2 regions of the Streptomyces sp. NPDC090022 genome follow, and region 2 is predicted to be linked to the other one. Evidence: predicted binding sites of a transcription regulator. Region 2 holds the regulator's gene; the other holds the start of a gene.
The links. Region 2 encodes HspR, which represses chaperone genes until heat shock. Its sites were predicted from a motif close to TTGAGNNNNNNNNNCTCAA; they were not measured.
Positions count from the first base shown of each region.

Region 1: a site for HspR is predicted at 1,578-1,596, ahead of lon (endopeptidase La). Genes of this name have one in related genera too.

Region 1 covers NZ_JBIVFN010000020.1:74,307-77,707, forward strand. The annotation lists gene lon (endopeptidase La) at 1-1,555, opposite strand, end outside; partial or broken gene ACIPXB_RS28015 (DNA alkylation repair protein) at 1,708-1,914, shown strand; gene dnaN (DNA polymerase III subunit beta) at 1,986-3,110, opposite strand; gene ACIPXB_RS28025 (DUF4097 family beta strand repeat-containing protein) at 3,187-3,401, opposite strand, start outside.
Region 2 covers NZ_JBIVFN010000002.1:395,766-399,166, forward strand. The annotation lists gene grpE (nucleotide exchange factor GrpE) at 1-474, shown strand, start outside; gene dnaJ (molecular chaperone DnaJ) at 508-1,689, shown strand; gene ACIPXB_RS06425 (heat shock protein transcriptional repressor HspR) at 1,691-2,137, shown strand; gene ACIPXB_RS06430 (helix-turn-helix transcriptional regulator) at 2,278-3,291, opposite strand.

The sequences.
Region 1 (3,401 bases), on a different contig from region 2:
GCTGGCGCGGCAGCAGGTGGTCACGGGCGATGACGACCTTCTCGTCCTCCGTGTACCCGTCCAGCCGGACCAGCTCCATCCGGTCGGCCAGTGCCTCGGGGATGGCCTCCAGCACGTTGGCCGTGGCCAGGAACACCACGTCGCTGAGGTCGAGCTCGACCTCCAGGTAGTGGTCGCGGAAGGTGTGGTTCTGCGCCGGGTCCAGGACCTCCAGCAGGGCGGCCGCCGGGTCGCCCCGGTAGTCCGAGCCGACCTTGTCGATCTCGTCGAGCAGGACGACCGGGTTCATCGAGCCGGCCTCCTTGATCGCCCGCACGATCCGGCCGGGCAGGGCGCCGACGTACGTCCGCCGGTGGCCGCGGATCTCGGCCTCGTCGCGTACGCCGCCCAGGGCGACCCGGACGAACGTGCGGCCCATGGCGTGCGCCACGGACTCGCCGAGCGAGGTCTTGCCGACACCGGGCGGGCCCACCAGGGCGAGCACGGCGCCGCCGCGCCGTCCGCCGACGACGCCCAGGCCGCGGTCGGAGCGCCGCTTGCGCACCGCCAGGTACTCGGTGATGCGGTCCTTGACGTCCTCCAGCCCCGCGTGCTCGGCGTCGAGCACCGCCCGCGCGCCCTGGATGTCGTAGGCGTCCTCGGTGCGCTCGTTCCAGGGCAGTTCGAGGACGGTGTCCAGCCAGGTGCGGATCCAGGAGCCCTCGGGGGACTGGTCGCTGGCGCGCTCCAGCTTCTCGACCTCCTTCAGGGCCGCCTCGCGGACCTTCCCGGGGAGGTCGGCGGCCTCGACGCGGGCCCGGTAGTCGTCGGACTCCTCGCCCTCCGCGTCGCCGTTCAGCTCGCGCAGTTCCTTGCGTACGGCGTCCAGCTGACGGCGGAGCAGGAACTCGCGCTGCTGCTTGTCCACGCCCTCCTGCACGTCCTTGGCGATGGACTCGGCGACGTCCTGCTCGGCGAGGTGCTCGCCCAGCCACTTCACGGCGAGCCGCAGGCGGGCGACGGGGTCGGCGGTCTCCAGCAGTTCGACCTTCTGGGCCACGGTGAGGAACGGGGAGTAGCCGGAGTTGTCGGCGAGGGCGGAGACGCCCTCGATGCCCTGGACCCGGTCCACGACCTGCCAGGCGCCGCGCTTCTTGAGCCAGCTGGTGGCGAGTGCCTTGTACTCCTTGACGAGCTCGGTGACCGCGCCGGGCAGCGGGTCGGGATCGCGCTCCTCGACGGTCTCGCCCTCGACCCAGAGCGCGGCGCCGGGGCCGGTGGTGCCGGCGCCGATACGGACCCGGCCGCGCCCGCGGATGAGGGCGCCCGGGTCGCCGTCGGAGAGCCGCCCCACCTGTTCGACGGTGCCGAGCACGCCCGTCGCGGCGTACGTGCCGTCGACGCGCGGCACGAGCAGGACCCGCGGCTTGCCGGTCCTGGCCGCCGCCTGGGCGGCCTCCACGGCCGCCCGTACCTCGGCGTCGGACAGGTCCAGCGGAACCACCATTCCGGGCAGCACGACCTCGTCGTCAAGCGGCAGCACGGGCAGAGTGAGCGTTACGGACGTCGAAGCCATGATCTTCCCTCCGGCAGTGAAGTTGAGCTATGCAGACTCAATGCAGGTGCGCCTCCCCATGTTCCCCAACCCCCGTTCGCCCGCGGCGAACACGCCTCCGTCGTAGGCCGGCCGCGCAGGGACCGCTCTGCCCGACGGACAGGAGGCCCGGGGTGACCGGACCGACGGTGGCGCAGGTCAGGGCCGAGCTGGCCGCGCTGGAAGACCCGAAGACGCGCGCGGTGAACGAGCGCCACGGCGACGACCACGGGGTGAACCTCACCAAGCTGCGTGCGCTCGCCAAGCCGCTGAAGACGCAACAGGACCTGGCGCGCGAGCTGTGGGCGACGGACGACAGCGCGGCACGGCTGGTGGCGCTCAAGGACTATCCGGCTCCCCCGAACCGCACCTCCCCGTACGCGCCCGCCTGGATCGCCGAGATGGTGCGGCGTCAGTCGAGCTGACGGACGGACATCAGCAGGTGCCGGTGGCCGGTGTCGCCGGTGCCGGCGTCCCCGGTGCCGGTGCCGAGCAGGACGCGCTGCCCCGGGCCCTGGAGGTCGAAGCGGACGTCCGGGCCGGTGAAGGAGGTGAGGGCGTCCAGCAGGTACGCCGGGTTGAAGGCCACGGCCATGGCGTCCGCGCCGGTCAGGGTGGCCGCGAGCGCCTGTGAGGCGACGTCGTCCGCGTACCCGGCCCGGAGCAGGACACTGCCGTCGCCGCGGAAGTCGAGCCGGACGGGGCTGTTCGGCTCCGCGACCACGGCGACCCGGCGGACGGCGTCCGCGAGCGCCGCGCGCCCGGTGACGGCGACGGCGGCGCCGTCCAGCGCGAACAGCTTGTCGTACCGCGGCAGCCGGCCCTCCAGCAGCCGCAGGGTGGCGGCCCGGCCACCGGCCTCGAAGCCGATGAGGCCGCCCTCGCAGCCGATCCGGACCGGCCCGGACTTCGCCAGGGAGCGGGCGATCTCGGCGAGCCGCCGGCCCGGGACCACCACCTCCACGGCGTCGGAGCCGGGGTCCCCCGGCTGCCAGGCCAGCGTGCGCACGGCGTACCGGTACCGGTCGGAGGCGGCCAGCGTCAGCTCCGCGCCGTCCAGCCGGACCTGGATCCCCGTGAGCACGGGCAGCGCCTCGTCCCGTCCGGCGGCGACCGCCACCTGCGCGACGGCCTCCGCGAACGCGGCCGCGTCCACCGCGCCGCGGACCGCCGGGAGGGCCGGCCGCGGCGGGTAGTCCTCCCGCGGCAGCGTGGAGAGCCCGAACCGGGTGCCCTCGGCGCCCTCCACCGTGAAGCGCGCCCCGTCCAGGACGCACGTCACCTCCCCCTCGGGCAGCACCTTGCAGATGTCGAGCAGCCGCCGCCCCAGCACGAGCACGCCGCCCTCCACCGCCGTGGCGGCGGGCACCTCGACCCGCGCGGACGCCTCGTAGTCGAACCCGGACACCCGCAGCCGCCCCTCGCGGGCGTCCAGCAGCAGCCCGCCCAGCACGGGCACCGGCGTGCGCGCGGGCACCGCCCGCGCCGCCCACCCCACGGCCCCCGCCAGCTCCGCCCGCCCGATCCTGAACTCCATCGCGCCACCCCCGTCGACCCGTCCCACTCGGTGTTCGCACGGTAGGCCCCGCCACTGACAACGGGCCCGCGGACGGCTAGCGGGCCGCGAGGGAGATGTCGCCCGAGCTCGTACGGAGCGTCAGGGAGGACGGGGCCGAGGGGTCGGAGGGCAGGGAGACGCTGCGGTCGCCCGAGTCGCTGCGGGTGTCGACGCGGTACGTGCCCCCCGGCACCCGGACGGTCACATCGCCCGAACCGGCCGTGGCCGTCAGGGCGGACGGGGCCGCGGTGAAGTCCAGCCGGATGTCGC
Region 2 (3,401 bases):
ACGGCGCTCAACGAGCGCACCGCGGACCTCCAGCGGCTCCAGGCCGAGTACCAGAACTACCGCCGCCGGGTCGAGCGGGACCGCGTCACGGTCAAGGAGATCGCCGTCGCGAACCTGCTGACCGAGCTGCTGCCCACGCTGGACGACATCGGCCGGGCGCGGGACCACGGTGAGCTGGTCGGCGGCTTCAAGTCGGTGGCCGAATCGCTGGAGACCGTCGCCGCGAAGATGGGTCTGCAGCAGTTCGGCAAGGAGGGCGAGCCCTTCGACCCGACGATCCACGAGGCCCTGATGCACAGCTACGCGCCGGATGTCACCGAGACGACGTGCGTGGCGATCCTGCAGCCGGGGTACCGGATCGGCGAGCGCACGATCCGTCCCGCGCGGGTCGCGGTCGCCGAGCCCCAGCCGGGCGCGGCGCCGAAGTCCGAGGACGCCGGCGATGCGGACACGGATGCCCCTGACAAGGGCTGACGCAATTCCACTGCGAGAGGAGGGACACCGAGGGTGAGTACCAAGGACTTCGTGGAGAAGGACTACTACAAGGTCCTCGGTGTCCCGAAGGACGCCACCGAGGCCGAGATCAAGAAGGCGTACCGGAAGCTCGCGCGCGAGTTCCACCCGGACGCCAACAAGGGCGACGCCGCGGCGGAGGAGCGCTTCAAGGAGATCTCCGAGGCCAACGACATCCTCGGCGACGCCAAGAAGCGCAAGGAGTACGACGAGGCGCGCGCCCTCTTCGGCAACGGTGGCTTCCGCCCCGGACCGGGCGGTGGCGGCGGCTCGTTCAACTTCGACCTCGGCGACCTCTTCGGGGGCACGCAGCAGGGCGGAGCGGGCGCCGGCGGCTTCGGCGGCGGGCTGGGCGACGTCTTCGGCGGCCTGTTCAACCGCGGCGGAGCGGGTACGGGCACCCGTACGCAGCCGCGCCGCGGCCAGGACATCGAGTCCGAGGTCACCCTCTCCTTCACGGAGGCGGTGGACGGGGCCACGGTGCCGCTGCGGATGTCCTCCCAGGCGGCCTGCAAGGCCTGTTCCGGCACCGGCGACAAGAACGGCACGCCGCGCGTGTGCCCGACCTGCGTGGGCACCGGGCAGGTCTCGCGGGGCAGCGGCGGCGGCTTCTCGCTCACCGACCCGTGCGCGGACTGCAAGGGCCGTGGCCTGATCGCCGAGCACCCCTGCGAGGTCTGCAAGGGCAGCGGCCGGGCCAAGTCCTCGCGGACCATGCAGGTCAGGATCCCGGCGGGCGTCTCCGACGGCCAGCGGATCCGGCTGCGCGGCAAGGGCGCCCCGGGCGAGCGCGGCGGTCCGGCCGGCGATCTGTACGTCGTCGTGCACGTCGGCACGCACCCGGTCTTCGGGCGGCGGGACGACAACCTGACGGTGACCGTCCCGGTCACCTTCACGGAGGCGGCACTGGGCGCCGAGATCAAGGTCCCCACCCTGGGCGGCCCCTCGGTGACCCTGAAGCTGCCGCCGGGCACCCCGGGCGGGCGCACGCTGCGCGCCCGCGGCAAGGGCGCGGTCCGCAAGGACGGAACCCGGGGCGATCTGCTCGTCACCATCGAGGTGGCCGTTCCGACGCAGCTGTCGGACAAGGCCCGCGAGGCACTGGAGACGTACCGCGACGCGACCTCCTCCGAGGATCCGCGCGCCACCTTGTTCGAGTCCGCGAAGGGAGCATGACATGGACGGCCGCCGCAGGAATCCGTACCAGCTGACCGACGAGACCCCGGTCTACGTCATCTCGGTGGCCGCCCAGCTCTCGGGTCTGCACCCGCAGACCCTCCGCCAGTACGACCGGCTCGGCCTGGTCTCCCCGGACCGTACGGCCGGGCGCGGCCGGCGCTATTCGGCCCGTGACATCGAGCTGCTGCGCACGGTGCAGCAGCTGTCGCAGGACGAGGGCATCAACCTGGCGGGCATCAAGCGGATCATCGAGCTGGAGAACCAGGTCGCGGCGCTCCAGCAGCGGGTGGCCGAGCTCTCGGCGGCGGTGGACGGCGCGGCGGCGGCGATGCGCCAGCGCGAGGCCCAGGTGCACGCCTCCTACCGGCGCGACCTGGTCCCGTACCAGCCGCCGCAGCAGACCAGCGCGCTGGTCGTGTGGCGCCCCAAGCGCCCGCAGGACTGACCCGGCAGCGGTGCGCTGCCGACGCGGTACCGCGTGACGTGACGAGGGCCCCGCCCGGAAGACCCCGGGCGGGGCCCTCGTGCGTCCCGGGAGGCCTCCGGGGCGGCGTACGGCACGGCGTACGGGCGAGCGTACGGGGGCTAGCGCTCCGGGCCGTTGAGGATGCCCGACTGGGCGATGAGGAAGCCGAGCTGGGCGCGGCTGCCGCTGCCCAGGGTGGTGGCCAGTTTGGCGATGTGCGCCCGGCAGGTGCGGACGTTCATGCCCAGCCGGCGGGCGATCGCCTCGTCCACGTGGCCCTCGACCAGGAGCTGCGCGATCGAGCGCTGGACCCCCGATATGCCGGTCGGCGTCGGGGTGTAGGTGACCTCGTCGCGCAGCGGCACGGCGCGCCGCCACAGTTGTTCGAAGACCTTGATGAGGTAGTCGACCAGCCCCGGGTGCCGCAGTTCCAGCGCCACCCGGCGGTCGTCGCTCGCCGGGATGAAGGCCACCGAGCGGTCGAAGATGATGAGGCGCTCGATGAGCTCCTCCAGGGTGCGGATCTCCACCTTGCCGGCGGATATCCGGTCGACGTACGCGAGCGTGCCCTGACTGTGCCGCACGGTGTGCTGGTAGAGAGTCCGTATGCTGACCCCACGGTCGATCAACGGGGCGTCGCGTTCCAGGGCCTGACTGAGGGCCAGGGAGGGCCGAGGGCCGCCCGGCTGGACGGTCAGGACCTCGGTGTGGCACTCGGCGGTGGCGAGGTTGAGGGCGGCGTTGATCCGTTCGAAGCCCTCGAGCACCGTGATGGCATGGGTGTCCGACGGGCTCTGCGCGCTGATGGCCAGGAACGGCTCGAAAGCGTCGGTGAGATCTACAGCGGTCCGCCGCCGGTCCTGGATCTCCCGTTCAATCGGGTGGAGCCGTTGGGCGAGCGCGACGGACGGGGGAACCGGACGGAGTTGGTTCGCGTCGTCAGGGTCGGGCTGCAGAAGGGCGAATTCAAGCAGGCAGGGAGCGTTCTGGACCTCTCCCCGGGCGATTCGTCCGGTGCTGAGCGCTGCCGCGTACAGCCGTGTTCCCTCGTCGCACAGGGACGTGACGGGGTGGGGATGTGTCGGGTTTGTGTCGTTTCTGGGCAAATCTCCACCCCCCAGGGTCCTGAACATGCAAGAACATGATGCATCGTCCCTGTGGCATTGACGTGCCCGAATGAGCCATCGTCTGACACGCGGGGGAGAGGATTCCATCAAGTGAGGACGAAGCCGACCATGTACAA